2 regions of the Streptomyces sp. NPDC002403 genome follow, and region 2 is predicted to be linked to the other one. Evidence: riboswitches for the same ligand, from Rfam matches in the RefSeq annotation. Region 2 holds a riboswitch; the other holds the start of a gene.

Region 1 (7,406 bases), on a different contig from region 2:
GCGAAGTCGTCCCAGCTCCTGGGGACTTCGAGCTTCAGCTTCTCCCGCCAGTCCTTGCGGATGAGCAGTGCGGACGCCTGCGCCGAGTACGGCAGGCCGAACTGCTTCCCGTCCACGCTCTTGCCGGAGTCCAGCCCCTGACCGACGGCCTGCGCGGCGTTCTTGATCTTGTCCAGGTCGATCTCCCGGAGCAGGCCCTGGCTGTGCATGGCCCCGAGTTGCGTCACATCGTTCATGACGATGTCGGGCAGGTTCTTCTGCGCGGCGCGCTGCTGCAGCTTGGTCTCGAAGTCGTCGAAGATCGCGGTGACCTTGACCTTGTAGCCCGTGGCCTTCTCGAAGGCGGCAGCGAGTTTGATCGCTCCCTGCTCTCCCGGTCCGCCCGGTGTCGTCCGGGTCCACAGTTCGAGCGGTGCCTTCGAGTTCTGCTTGGCATCCACTCCCGCAGGCCCCGATGTACAGCTGGTGAGGACCAGTGCGGAAGCGAGAACACCCGCACCGATCCACCGCGATCTCTGCATGACAACTCCTGTTTTCGCCGCATCACAGCTGGCCTGGAAAGCGCTTGCTGGGACGCTAACCGCGTCCGAATCCTTCGGTCAATAGTCCGATGAATGCAAAAGTCTCACGCCAACCCACAAGAACCCCGCCGGACACATGGCCGCGCTGGACCCCCGCCACCCGACACCTCCCCAACAGGGTCGAACACCATCGAACGCCCCGTTAAATTACCTGGTGAACCGGTAGTTCAGCCGCCCGGAGAGGTGATTAACCACCCGGGCGCCGAGCACACCCGGACGCGAGAGCGGCCGGGGCGGCAAGCACCGAATGACCGAGGTCCATCCGATGGCCTTTCAATCATCCGATGTATCGTGCTGCAAGCGCGCCGACCAAGGCAACGAACAAGCCACGCCAATCTTCAACATCCGGTCAGACATTTCCCCACGCGCCCGATCAGGGCCCACGGGTCGATTCGCTGATGGTCTGTCAGCGAGGAGCTGAGGAGCGTTACGTCATGAACGAGCCGGCACACAGGCCGACAGCGCTGTTGGTCATGGAGGAAGAACGCAGGGCGGACGTCTACCCCCCTGAGGTCCTGGCCGAAGTCGAACGTCTCGTACATCTGCAGGGCCCGCCCCTCACACGGGAGCAACTCGACGCGGACCCCGCGGTGTTGCGGCGCGTGGACGTCCTGCTCACGGGCTGGGGCGCGCCCGTACTCGATGCCGCCCTCCTCTCGCACGCCCCCCGGCTGCGGGCGGTCCTCGTCGCCGCGGGTTCCGTGCGGCACCTGACCACACCCGCCTTCTGGGAGCGCGGCATCCCGATCGTCTCCGCCGCCCCGGCCAACGCGATCCCGGTGGCCGAGTTCACCCTTGCCCAGGTCCTCCTCGGGCTGAAGCAGGTACACCGCATCACCCGCGAGGTGGCGAGCAGTCGCCGCTTCCCCCACAACCCCCAGGTGCCGGGGGCCTACCGGTCACGTGTGGGCCTGCTGGGGCTCGGGCACATCGGCCGTCTCGTCGCGTCCCACCTCGGGCGTTTCGACATCGAGGTCCTCGCCACGGACCCCCTCGCCTCCCAGGACACCGCCCGCCGGACGGGCGTCCGGCTCGTCGGCATCGAGGAACTGTTCGCCACCAGCCACGTCGTCAGTCTCCACGCCCCGCTCCTGCCCGAGACCCGCGGCACGATCGGGGCACGACTGCTGAACTCCCTGGGGCCGGGCGCGACGCTGATCAACACCGCCCGTGGCGCGCTCGTCGACGAGGCCGCCGCGGCGGAGGTCCTGCGCGCCAGACCCGATCTCACCGCCGTACTCGATGTCACGCACCCGGAGCCTCCCGCCCATGACTCGCCACTCTTCACCCTTCCCAACGTGGTCCTGACACCCCACCTCGGCGGCGCCCTCGGGGCCGAACGTCATCGTCTCGGAGAGCTTGTGCTCGACGAACTCCGACGCTTTATACATGACGAGCCTCTCCAGTACGCCATAGACCCCGCCCGCGCGGCATCACTGGCCTGAGGCCACGCAGGCCGTCGTCGCAGGTCCGGCCCCGGTGCGGCGGGGCCACACCTGCGACATCAGCGAAACGTCAGCGAAACGTGTGCGGAACGTCAGCGCGGGGCGCGAGAGTTCGGGGCCTGCCGGGCCGTCGGCACCGGCTCGTGACGGCTCGCCGGGGTTCGCGTGTCGGTGTGTTCGTCTGTCGGTGTGTGCGTGTGCGGTGTTGTCGTACGTCGGTGTTGTCGTACGTCGGTGTGTTCGCGCGTCCCAGCGGGTCGGCCATCGACGCAACACCGAAGGAGTCGGTCATCGGCCTGCGGAAGCTCAAGGCCACCGTCGTCGCGGCCGCTGCCGTGGCGGGAATCGCCGTGGCGGCCGTACCGGCCCACGCGAGCCTGTGCGAGTCGGGCGGCGGTGCCCGGTCGGACGGCTGCGAGCTGTACCGGGGCTGACCGGTGGCCCGGCTCGACGGTGTCCGGGCCACTCGGCCGTGTCGCGCACGGTCGGCTACGGAAGAACTGTCAGTGCGGCCTCCAGACGTACTTGCCGCCGCCCACCCACCGCACCACGTCGGGGTCGTCGAGGTCGTGGACCTTGATTCCTGCGGCCGAGGCGGCACTGAGCACATCCATCATCGATGTCGCGGCGCTGACAACCTCCCCGTCGACCTCCACCAGACGGAAGGGCGGATCACCGGGCTGCACTCCCAGCACGGTGATCCTGGGCATCGAGATATGAGGACTGTCACTTTCGGTCATGCGTAGATCGCTTCCACGTCACCGGCGACACTATGCCCGGCGGCGGTGTCCTCGGCGCCATGTCACTCGTACACACGCTTTCCCGGGCGGTGGCGGGAAACAGCCGAGTGCGGCGATCACCGCCATCCGGGGCACGGGGACGCGGGCCGGCACGGAGAACAGCCGGACGGCGGACCGGGCCCCGGCCGCTGCTGCGGCCGGGGCCCGGTCGTAAGTCGCTGCCGGATGGCCGGGTCCCGGGGGTCAGTCCTCGCCCTCCAGGTTGCCCTCCGTCTCCAGGTATGCCTGGCGCAGCGCTTCGAGGACCGCCGGGTCGGACTTGGCCCACATGCCGCGGGACTCCGCCTCCAGGAGGCGTTCCGCGATGCCGTGCAGGGCCCAGGGGTTGGCCTGCTGGAGGAACTCGCGGTTGACCGGGTCCAGGACGTACGTCTCGGTGAGCTTGTCGTACATCCAGTCGGCGACCACGCCCGTCGTCGCGTCGTAGCCGAAGAGGTAGTCGACGGTGGCGGCCAGCTCGAAGGCGCCCTTGTAGCCGTGCCGGCGCATCGCCTCGATCCACTTGGGGTTCACGACCCGGGCGCGGAAGACCCGTGAGGTCTCCTCCACCAGGGTGCGGGTGCGGACCGTCTCGGGGCGGGTGGAGTCGCCGATGTACGCCTCCGGGGCCGTGCCGCGCAGGGCGCGGACGGTGGCCACCATGCCGCCGTGGTACTGGAAGTAGTCGTCCGAGTCGGCGATGTCGTGTTCACGGGTGTCGGTGTTCTTGGCCGCGACCGCGATCCGCTTGTACGCCGTCTCCATCTCCTCCCGGGCCGGGCGGCCGTCGAGTTCGCGTCCGTAGGCGTAGCCGCCCCACACCGTGTACACCTCGGCGAGGTCCGCGTCGGTGCGCCAGTCGCGGGAGTCGATGAGCTGGAGCAGTCCGGCGCCGTACGTACCGGGGCGGGAGCCGAAGATACGGGTGGTGGCGCGGCGTTCGTCGCCGTGGGCGGCCAGGTCGGCCTGGGTGTGGGCGCGTACGTGGTTCTGCTCGGCGGGCTCGTCCAGGGAGGCGACGAGGCGGACCGCGTCGTCGAGCAGGCCGATGGTGTGCGGGAAGGCGTCGCGGAAGAAACCACTGATGCGCAGGGTGACGTCGATGCGCGGGCGGCCGAGTTCGGCCGGCGGGATCGCCTCCAGGCCGGTGACGCGGCGCGAGGCGTCGTCCCAGACCGGGCGGACGCCGAGCAGGGCGAAGGCTTCGGCGACGTCGTCACCGGCGGTGCGCATCGCGCTGGTGCCCCACAGGGACAGGCCGACCGAGGTGGGCCAGTCGCCGTTGTCGGTGCGGTAGCGCTCCAGGAGCGAGTCGGCCAGGGCCTGGCCGGTCTCCCAGGCGAGACGTGAGGGCACGGCCTTGGGATCGACGGAGTAGAAGTTGCGGCCGGTCGGCAGGACGTTGACCAGGCCGCGGAGCGGGGAGCCGGAGGGTCCGGCGGGGACGAATCCGCCGTCCAGCGCGTGCAGGGTGTGGTCGAGTTCGTCGGTCGTGGCGGCCAGCCTCGGCACCACCTCGCGGGCCGCGAAGCCGAGGATGTCGGCGACCGCCCGCGGGTGGCCGGCGGCCACCTCGGCGACGGCGTCCGGGGACCAGTCCGCGTCCTCCATCGCCTGGACCAGGGCGCGGGCCCGCTCCTCGGCCTCGTCGGCGGTGACGCGGGTCGCGGCGGACTCGTCGAGTCCCAATGCCTCGCGCAGGCCCGGCAGGGAGGCCGTGCCGCCCCAGATCTGGCGGGCGCGCAGGATCGCGAGGACGAGGTTGACCCGGTCGGCACCTGCCGGGGCGCCGCCCAGGACGTGCAGGCCGTCGCGGATCTGGGCGTCCTTGATCTCACAGAGCCAGCCGTCGAGATGCATGATGAACTCGTCGAAGCCCTCGTCCTCCGGACGGTCCTCGAGTCCCAGGTCGTGGTCGAGCTTGGCGGCCTGGATCAGGGTCCAGATCTGTGCGCGGATCGCCGGGAGCTTCGCCGGGTCCATCGCCGCGATCTGGGCGTGCTCGTCCAGGAGTTGTTCGAGGCGGGCGATGTCCCCGTAGCTGTCGGCGCGTGCCATCGGCGGTACCAGGTGGTCCACGAGGGTGGCGTGGACGCGCCGCTTGGCCTGTGTCCCCTCGCCCGGGTCGTTGACCAGGAACGGGTAGACCAGCGGGAGGTCGCCGAGGGCGGCGTCGGGGCCGCAGGCGGCGGAGAGGCCTGCGTTCTTGCCGGGCAGCCACTCCAGGTTGCCGTGCTTGCCGAGGTGGATCATCGCGTCGGCGCCGAAGCCGTTGTCGTCGGCCCGGGCGGCGATCCAGCGGTAGGCGGCCAGGTAGTGGTGCGAGGGCGGCAGATCGGGGTCGTGGTAGATCGCGATCGGGTTCTCGCCGAAGCCGCGCGGCGGCTGGATGAGGATGAGCAGATTGCCGTGGCGCAGGGCGGCGAGCACGATGTCGCCGTCCGGGTTGGCCGACCGGTCCACGAACATCTCGCCCGGGGCGGGGCCCCAGTGCCGCTCGACGGCTTCGCGGAGCTCGGCCGGGAGGGTCGCGTACCAGCGCCGGTAGTCGGCGGCCGGGATGCGGACCGGGTTGCGGGCCAGCTGCTCCTCGGTGAGCCACTCCTGGTCGTGGCCGCCCGCCTCGATCAGCGCGCGGATCAGCTCGTCGCCGTCGCCCGACACGAGGCCGGGGACTTCCCGCGTGCCGAAGTCGTATCCCTCGGCGCGGAGTCGGCGCAGCAGGGCGACGGCGCTGGCCGGGGTGTCGAGGCCGACGGCGTTGCCGATCCGGGAGTGCTTGGTCGGGTACGCGGACAGGACGAGCGCGATCCGCTTCTCGGCGGCCGGGATGTGGCGCAGCCGGGCGTGGCGCACGGCGATCCCGGCGACGCGGGCGGCGCGCTCGGTGTCGGCGACGTACGCGGGCAGGCCGTCCTCGTCGATCTCCTTGAACGAGAACGGCACGGTGATCAGGCGGCCGTCGAACTCGGGGACCGCGATCTGGCTGGCGGCGTCGAGCGGGGAGACGCCCTCGTCGTTGTCCTCCCAGTCGGTGCGTGAACCGGTGAGGCAGAGGGCCTGCAGGATGGGTACGTCGAGGCCGCTGAGGACGCCCGCGTCCCAGGACTCGTCGTCGCCGCCTGCCGAGGCCTCGGCGGGCCGGGTGCCGCCCGCGGCGAGGACGGTGGTCACGATCGCGTCGGCGGCGCGCAGCTCTTCGATGAGTTCGGCCTCGGGGGTGCGCAGCGAGGCGACGTACAGCGGCAGCGCGCGGGCGCCGGCGTCCTCGACGGCACGGCAGAGCGCCTCGACGAACGCGGTGTTGCCGCTCATGTGGTGGGCGCGGTAGTAGAGCACGGCGACGACCGGGCCGTCGGTGCGCCGGGGGGTGCGCTCCAGCGGGCCCCAGGAGGGTGCCGGGGCGGGCGGTGCGAAGCCGTGGCCGGTGAGCAGCACGGTGTCGGAGAGGAAGCGGGCGAGCTGGTCCAGGTTGGCGGGGCCGCCGTGGGCCAGGTAGGCGTGGGCCTCGGCGGCGATGCCGATGGGGACCGTGGAGGCGGCCATCAGCTGGGCGTCGGGGGCCTGTTCGCCGGTGAGGACGACGACGGGGCGTCCGGTGGCGAGGACTTGGTCGAGGCCGTCCTGCCAGGCGCGTACGCCGCCGAGGAGGCGTACGACGACGAGGTCGACGCCGTCGAGCAGCTCGGGCAGGTCCTGGAGCGGGAGCCGGGAGGGGTTGGCGTAGCGGTAGGGGACCGGGCCGTCCGAGGCGCGGGCACTGAGCAGGTCGGTGTCGGACGTCGACAGGAGCAGGATCATGCAGCGTCGGGCCTTCCTCGGGGTGTCCACGCCCCGGGCGGTGTCGGAATGAGGCTCCCCTGCTCGAACGGGTTCGAGTGTTCGGGGAAGGGAGTTCCTGACTTGCCAGGCCGTGGCCGGGCTCACAGTGGCGGGACCGTGCCGGAATCGCACCGGACTTCCTCCCCTGTCGCCGTCTGTGGCGACGACGTGCCGGATGGCTCGTCAGTAGGCATAGTAAGGGCCGGTCAACCGATGGAGGACATACGGATCCGGTCGGATGGTCGGTATGCTCGCCGCCATGCCCCGACCTGCCACTTCGCCTTCACCGCCGGGAGACGCCTCTGCCCGGGACCGCGGTGACGCCTGCCCCGGCACGCTTCGGCTGCACCGGGCGGACGACGGCCGGCTGGCCCGTGTCCGGGTTCCCGGCGGTCTGCTGACGGCGGTGCAGGCAGAAGCCCTGGGGGCGCTGTCGGAGAGTCTGGGCGATGGTGAGTTGCATCTCACATCGCGCGGCAACGTCCAGTTGCGCGGGCTGGGTCCGGACTGCGGAGCCGAACTGGCCGACCGGCTGGGAGAGGCGGGGCTGTTGCCCTCCGCTCGGCACGAGCGGATACGCAACATCGTGGCTTCACCGCTCTCGGGACTCGACGGCCGGGGCGCGCGGGACGTCGGCCCCTGGCTTTCCGAACTGGACGCGCTGCTGTGCGCGGGCGGAGGGACGGCGGGTCTGTCGGGCAGGTTCCTGTTCGTACTCGACGACGGCCGTGGCGATGTGGACGCGCTGGGCGGCGATGTGACGCTGCTGGCGCAGGACG
Region 2 (7,406 bases):
GGCTCGGCGGTCTGGTTCGCGGTCCGGTTGGAGGCGTCCTTGAACGTCATCCAGCCCTGGCCGGTCTGCGCGAGGGTGCGCATCATCCGGCCGTACAGCTCGCGGGCCGGGATCGACTTGCGGGCCAGCCCCTGGGCCTCGGCGGCCCGGTACGCGGCGTCGAACTCGTCGCCCCACAGATCGACGAGGCCGGGTACGTCGGCGGGCGAGAACAGCGACCAGTCGCCGTCCGCGTCGACCCGGCGCATGAACTCGTCCGGGATCCAGTGGGCCAGGTTGAGGTTGTGCGTACGCCGCTGGTCCTCGCCCGTGTTGTCGCGCAGCTCCAGGAACTCCTCGATGTCCGCGTGCCAGGTCTCCAGGTAGACGGCGGCGGCGCCCTTGCGGCGGCCCCCCTGGTTGACCGCGGCGACGGAGGCGTCCAGCGTCTTCAGGAACGGCACGATGCCGTTGGAGTGCCCGTTGGTGCCGCGGATCAGCGAACCGCGGGAGCGGATGCGGGAGTACGAGAGACCGATGCCGCCCGCGTGCTTGGAGAGCCGGGCCACCTGGTGGTAGCGGTCGTAGATCGAGTCGAGCTCGTCCAGCGGGGAGTCCAGCAGGTAGCAGGAGGACATCTGCGGGTGCCGGGTGCCGGAGTTGAAGAGCGTGGGGGAGGAGGGGAGGTAGTCGAGCCGGCTCATCAGCCCGTACAGCGCCGCCACTTCGTCCACGGCGCGCTGCGAGTCGTCCTCGGCGAGCCCGGACGCGACCCGCAGCATGAAGTGCTGGGGCGTCTCGACGACCTGGCGGGTGTGCGGGTGGCGCAGCAGATAGCGGCTGTGCAGGGTCCGCAGCCCGAAGTAGCCGAAGCGGTCGTCCGCGCCGTCGGCGAGCGAACGCTCCACCAGCGCGTCGAGGGCGGCCGCGTGGCGGGCGACGAACGCGGCGGTACGGTCCGCGATCAGGCCCTCGCGGTGCCCGACGGCGACCGAGGCGGAGAAGGAGACCGCGCCCTGCCCGGCCGCCTCGTCCGCGATGGTGAGGGTCAGGAGCCGGGCGGCGAGCCGGGAGTAGGCGGGGTCCTCGGAGATCAGGCCCGCGGCGGCCTCGGTGGCCAGCGAACGCAGCTCCGCCTCGTCCGCCCGGGCGCTGCGGCCGCGCAGCGCGGCGGCGGCGACCCGGCCGGGGTCGGTGTCGGGCAGATCGGCGGTGAGGTCGGTCAGGGTCCGCAGCAGTGCGGTCCCCGGTCCGTCCTGTGCGGCTGCCTCGGACTCGGCTGCTGCGGACGCGGCGACTGAAGCCGGATCGGCTGGCGCGATGGTCACGTGGTGCTCTCCCTCGCTCGGCTCGGGGCCGGCGGGGAACGGGGCAGCCCTGCGGACGCGCAGACCCGGGGCAGGGCAGCGCTCCGCACGGCGTCCACCGGCCCAACCGCGAGGCCCGGACGTCTGGGCATCCGGTTCGGTCGAGCCGGATGCGCTGCCGGCAGGTCATCGGACTGACTCGGGGGTGCACAAAAGCGCACTGAATACACCGTTGCGGGACAGTTCCGGATTCGCACCGGATTCCCCTGCGGCGACAGCGAGGAAGAGCATACATGTGGGGGCTGCCCGATGAGGCAGCCCCCACATGTTGTGTCGCGTCGACCGGGCCGGACCCACAGAACGAGCCGTACGGCCCTTTCCCGGGCCGGGCGACCCGATCACGCCGACGGCCCGCCGCGCCCCGCTGGAGGGGGCTCGACGGGCCGTGGGCGCGGATCGTCAGTGGCCGCCCGGCGCCCCCGCCGTGGCCGGCGGGAGTTCCGCCTCGACGCCTGGGTCGCCCGCGTCGGCGGTGTAGTCGGCCGGGGAGGTCTCGTCGATCCCGGCGGGCGCCTTCACGGCGTTCAGGACGAAGGTCAGCACCACCGTCACGACCACGTTCAGCACGAACGCGGTGAGGCCGATGTAGCCGATCTCGCCGATGCCGGGGATCTCCGCGGACGAGCCGCCGAAGTGCTTCTGGGTCGGCGAGGCGACCCCGTACGCGGCCACCGTCCCGTACACCATGCCGACCGCCCAGCCCGCGAGCAGCGCCCAGCGGTGGAACCAGCGGGTGAACAGGCCGCCGACCAGGGCCGGCATCGTCTGGAGGATCCAGATGCCGCCGAGCAGCTGGAAGTTGATCGCGACCGTCTTGTCCATGGTGAGGACGAAGGCGAGCGCGCCGACCTTGACCAGCAGCGACACCAGCTTGGAGACCTTGGTCTCCTGCTCCGGGGTCGCGTCCGGCTTCAGGAAGTCCTTGTAGATGTTGCGGGTGAAGAGGTTCGCCGCGGCGATCGACATGATCGCGGCGGGCACCAGCGCGCCGATGCCGATGGCGGCGAACGCGACGCCCGCGAACCAGTCCGGGAACATGTTCTCGAACAGCTGCGGGATGGCCAGCTGCCCGTTGTCCACCTTGATCCCGGCGGCGATGGCCATGAAGCCGAGCAGCGCCAGCAGGCCCAGCATCAGCGAGTACAGCGGCAGGATCGTGGTGTTGCGCCGGATCACATTGCGGCTGCGGCTGGAGAGCGTCGCCGTGATCGAGTGCGGATACATGAACAGCGCCAGCGCCGAGCCCAGCGCCAGGGTGGCGTAACCCCACTGGCCCGCCTCGCCCGGCGCGAGCGCGCCACGCGGTTTGCCGGTGGCCGGGTTGGTCTGCGAGAACGCCTCGCCCGCCTTGGCGAAGATGTCGTCGAAGCCGCCCAGCTTGATCGGGATGTAGATGATCGCCACCGCGATGACCAGGTAGATCAGCCCGTCCTTGACGAAGGCGATCAGCGCGGGTGCCCGCAGTCCGGACGAGTAGGTGTACGCGGCGAGCACCGCGAACGCGATCAGCAGCGGCAGGTCCTTGACGAACCAGTGGGTGTTCTCGCCGCCGCCGACGCCCATCACGTCCAGCACCGCCTGGATGCCGACGAGCTGGAGCGCGATGTACGGCATCGTGGCGAGGATGCCCGTGACGGCGACCGCCAGCGACAGGCCCTTGGAGCCGAAGCGCCCGCGCACGAAGTCCGAGGTGGTGACGTACCCGTGCTTGTGCGAGACCGACCAGAGCCGCGGCAGGAAGGTGAAGATCAGCGGGTACACCAGGATGGTGTACGGCACGGCGAAGAAGCCGGCCGCGCCCGCCGCGTAGATCGCCGCCGGAACGGCGACGAAGGTGTACGCGGTGTACAGGTCGCCGCCGAGCAGGAACCAGGTGACCCAGGTGCCGAACGACCGTCCGCCCAGGCCCCATTCGTCGAGGCTGGCCTCGTTCTCGGCCTTGCGCCAGCGCGCCGCCAGGAAGCCCATGACCGTGACGGCCACGAAGAAGAAGATGAAGACGCCGAGCGCGACGCCGTTCACGCCGTCCTTCATGCCGGCTCACCTCCCTTGCGGGCGCGCTGGTCACGCTGCCACAGCTTGTACGCGATCATCGTCAGCGCGGTGGAGATCAGCACCCAGAGCATCTGGTACCAGTAGAAGAACGGAATGCCGATGAAGGTGGGGTCCACCTTCGCGTACGAACTCACCCAGAGCATCGCCACGAACGGCGCGACGAGACAGAGGGCGATGACCACCCGCACCGGTGTGACGGTGGGCGGTTTTCCTTCTGGGCCTGCTGGCATGCGGCGACTCCGTCCCCTCGCTGATCACCTTGTAATGCGCAGGAAATCTAGGGGAGGCTTCCGGTCACCGTCACCCCCTGTCCGCATTGCGGTCCGGCAACGGTCCCCTGAGTGGGTACTTCTGTTCGTGATTCCGCCAGGCGTACGGCAGTTGGTCCGTACCGAGATGTACGAAAGGCCCCCGCGGAGTGATGCTTTCCGCGGGGGCCCCGAGTGGTGTTCCGGGCTCAGTCGGTGGGCCGCTTCAGGCGCGCCACGAACTTGTACCGGTCGCCCCGGTAGACCGAGCGCACCCACTCCACCGGCTCGCCCTGTCCGTCGAGCGAGTGCCGGGAGAGCATCAGCATGGGCAGGCCCACGTCGGTACCGAGCAGGCCGGCCTCGCGCGGGGTGGCCAGCGAGGTCTCGATGGTCTCCTCGGCCTCGGCCAGCCGCACGTCGTACACCTCCGACAGGGCGGTGTAGAGGGAGGTGTACTTCACCAGCGAGCGGCGCAGCGCGGGGAAGCGTTTGGCCGAAAGGTGTGTGGTCTCGATCGCCATCGGCTCGCCGCTGGCGAGCCTCAGCCGCTCGATCCGCAGCACCCGGCCGCCGGTGGTGATGTCGAGCAGCCCGGCGAGGGTGTCGTCGGCCGTCACATAGCCGATGTCCAGCAGCTGGGAGGTCGGTTCGAGGCCCTGGGCGCGCATGTCCTCGGTGTACGAGGTGAGTTGCAGGGCCTGCGAGACCTTCGGCTTGGCGACGAAGGTGCCTTTGCCCTGGATGCGCTCCAGCCGGCCCTCGACGACCAGCTCCTGGAGCGCCTGGCGCACGGTGGTGCGCGAGGTGTCGAACTCGGCGGCCAGGGTCCGCTCCGGCGGCACGGGGGTGCCCGGCGGCATGGTGTCCGTCATGTCGAGCAGATGTCGCTTCAGCCGGTAGTACTTCGGGACGCGCGCCGTCCGCGTGGCCGCGCCCGTCTCGTTCTCCGTACTGCCCCCGTCGGCACCCATGGTCCGCCTTCCCGACGCTTGCGTTGCTGCCGTCACCGGCTCCTCCGTCTGTCGCGGCTCACATGGTGGCACGGTCCGGTCACGGCTGGTCGCCCTCCCTTAGGTGTCGGTCCTATAACGGACGCGAGTGCACTTCTTATACACCCTTGACACCCCTAAAGGTCTAGGCCAAGCTCCCGGTACTGGTCTAAACCATTAAAGACCAGGTCCAGCCCCAGCAGTACTCGTCGAATGTCTTCGCGGTGGGCGGGGTTGCAGTATCCCTGAGGAGGGTTTGGCGTGAAGCGCAAGCTCATCGCGGCGATCGGCGTCGCGGGCATGATGATCGGCCTCGCGGCGTGTGGGTCCGACGACGGCGGTGACAGCGGCAAGAAGGCCGGTCCGGACGCGTACAAGGGCCAGACCCTGACCGTGTGGACGATGTCCGGCTCGAACCCGGACGGGTGGACCAAGACGGTCACCGAGGAGTTCGAGAAGAAGACCAAGGCCAAGCTGAAGATCGAGGTCCAGGACTGGAACGGCATTCAGCAGAAGGTCACCACGGCCCTCTCCGAGTCCAACCCGCCGGACGTCCTGGAGATCGGCAACACCCAGACCCCGGCGTACGCCAAGACCGGCGGTCTCGCCGACCTCGGTGACCTGAAGAAGGAGATCGGCTCCGCCTGGGCCGACGGCGTCAACCAGCCCTCCATCTACGACGGCAAGCAGTACGCCCTGCCGTGGTACGTGGGCAACCGCGTCGTCATGTACAACAAGAAGGTCTTCAAGGACGCCGGTATCACCGAGACGCCGAAGACCCGTGCCGACCTCTTCAAGGCCTTCCAGGCCATCGAGAAGAAGGGCAACGCCGAGCCGATCTACCTGCCCGGCCAGAACTGGTACTTCTTCGACGGTCTGCTCGTCGGCAAGGACGTCTCTCCGGTCAAGAAGGAAGGCGACAAGTACGTCTCCAACCTGGCCGACCCGAAGGTCGCCGAGGCCATGGACGTCTACAAGCAGTACCAGGCCTTCTCCAAGGCCCCCAAGGACAAGGACGAGGCCACCCCGCAGCAGGCCGAGGTCTTCGCCAAGGGCAAGACCGGCGCCATCATCGCGATGGGCTACGAGGCCGGCACCGCCATCAAGGCCAACCCGAAGATCAAGGACGACATCGGCTTCTTCACCATCCCCGGTGAGACGGCCGACAAGCCCGAGGGTGTCTTCCTCGGCGGCTCCAACCTCGCCGTGGCCGCGGGCAGCAAGAAGCAGGACCTGGCCAAGGAGTTCCTGAAGATCGCGCTCTCCGAGCAGAACGACGGCGCGCTCATCAAGGAGGCCGGCTGGTCCCCGAAGAACGACGCCATGCAGAAGTACACCGTCGGCCAGCCCGCCGCCGAGGCCGCCGGTCCGGCCGCCGCCAAGTCTGGTGGCACCACGCCGCTGATCCCGGAGTGGGCGCCGGTCGAGAACCCGCCGAACCCGATCAAGACCTACATGACGCTGGTTCTCCAGGGCAAGTCGCCCGCCGAGGCCGCCAAGCAGGTCGAGGGTGAGCTCAACAAGCGCCTCAGCCAGCAGCAGTAGTCGCAAGTAGCGCGTCCCGCGCCGGGGCGGCGGGTCCCGACCCGCCGCCCCGGTCGTACGCACCGTTCCGTGTAGGGCTTTGTTGGAAGAGATGGCGAGCATGGCAGTGCAGACCGAACCCTCGGATGTGGCCAAGACAGCCGCAGTCCGCGGGCAGGACGGGAAACCACCCGTCGGGCAGCACGGGGGAAGCAAGCGGAAGCCGGGTATAGGCGCAGCGCCGTACCTGTTGATGATTCCCGCACTCGCGGTGACGGCGCTCTTCCTCGGGTACCCCCTGGTGAAGAACGCCATGCTGTCGTTCCAGAACCTCAATATGGGACAGCTGATCCAGCATGTCACCGAGTGGAACGGCTTCAAGAACTACCAGGAGATCCTCACCGGCGAGGACTTCTGGAGGGTCACGCTCCGCACGATCGTCTTCACCGGCGTCAACGTCGTCCTGATCATGGTCCTCGGCACCCTGGTCGGACTGCTGCTCGCCCGGCTCGGCAAGAAGATGCGGCTCACCCTGATGGTCGGCCTGGTGCTCGCCTGGGCGATGCCGATCGTGGCCGCGTCCACCGTCTTCCAGTGGCTGTTCGCCTCGCGCTTCGGCGTGGTCAACTACGTGCTGGACAAGCTCGGCTGGCACTCGATGGCCGACTTCAACTGGACCGGATCACAGTTCTCCACCTTCTTCGTGGTCACCCTGATGATCGTCTGGCAGTCCATCCCGTTCGTCGCGATCAACCTGTACGCGGCGACCACGACGATCGCCAAGGAACTGTACGAGGCCGCCTCGCTCGACGGCGCCGGCGTCTGGAAGAGCTTCACCTCGGTGACGTTCCCGTTCCTGCGGCCCTTCCTCTACGCCACGACCTTCCTCGAAGTCATCTGGGTCTTCAAGGCCTTCCCGCAGATCTTCACCATCAGTGAGGGCGGCCCCAACCGCCTCACCGAGACCCTGCCGATCTACGCCTTCGTCGAGGGCGTCGGCAACCAGCACTACGGCATGGGCGCGGCGATCTCGCTGCTGACCATCCTGATCATGCTGGGGCTGACCTCCTACTACCTCCGGATCGTTCTCAAGCAAGAGGAGGACGAGCTGTGAAGCGCTCACTGTTCGGCCGCATCTGGCCCAACGCGACGGCGATCGTCCTCTTCGCCGCCCTGGTCTTCCCCGTCTACTGGATGTTCAGCACGGCGTTCAAGCCGACCGGCGACATCATCACCGAGAC

What was found. Region 2 has a riboswitch for cobalamin ahead of ACWCPY_RS15045 (ribonucleoside-diphosphate reductase subunit alpha). Riboswitches for the same ligand answer to the same signal wherever they lie in the genome.
Region 1: linked by a shared signal. The riboswitch ahead of cobN (cobaltochelatase subunit CobN) and the one ahead of ACWCPY_RS15045 (ribonucleoside-diphosphate reductase subunit alpha) in region 2 are both predicted to bind cobalamin.

What each region holds. Positions count from the first base shown of each region.
Region 1 covers NZ_JBSFBQ010000003.1:238,451-245,856, reverse strand. Annotated here, with positions in the region: gene ACWCPY_RS05730 (sugar ABC transporter substrate-binding protein) at 1-521, opposite strand, end outside; gene ACWCPY_RS05725 (hydroxyacid dehydrogenase) at 1,016-2,026, shown strand; gene ACWCPY_RS05720 (hypothetical protein) at 2,245-2,460, shown strand; gene ACWCPY_RS05715 (hypothetical protein) at 2,530-2,766, opposite strand; gene cobN (cobaltochelatase subunit CobN) at 3,010-6,606, opposite strand; adenosylcobalamin (AdoCbl) riboswitch at 6,694-6,774, opposite strand; gene cobG (precorrin-3B synthase) at 6,875-7,406, shown strand, end outside.
Region 2 covers NZ_JBSFBQ010000011.1:6,392-13,797, forward strand. Annotated here, with positions in the region: gene ACWCPY_RS15045 (ribonucleoside-diphosphate reductase subunit alpha) at 1-1,307, opposite strand, end outside; cobalamin riboswitch at 1,450-1,585, opposite strand; gene mctP (monocarboxylate uptake permease MctP) at 1,746-3,380, opposite strand; gene ACWCPY_RS15055 (DUF3311 domain-containing protein) at 3,377-3,631, opposite strand; gene ACWCPY_RS15060 (GntR family transcriptional regulator) at 3,859-4,623, opposite strand; gene ACWCPY_RS15065 (extracellular solute-binding protein) at 4,903-6,186, shown strand; gene ACWCPY_RS15070 (carbohydrate ABC transporter permease) at 6,287-7,279, shown strand; gene ACWCPY_RS15075 (carbohydrate ABC transporter permease) at 7,276-7,406, shown strand, end outside.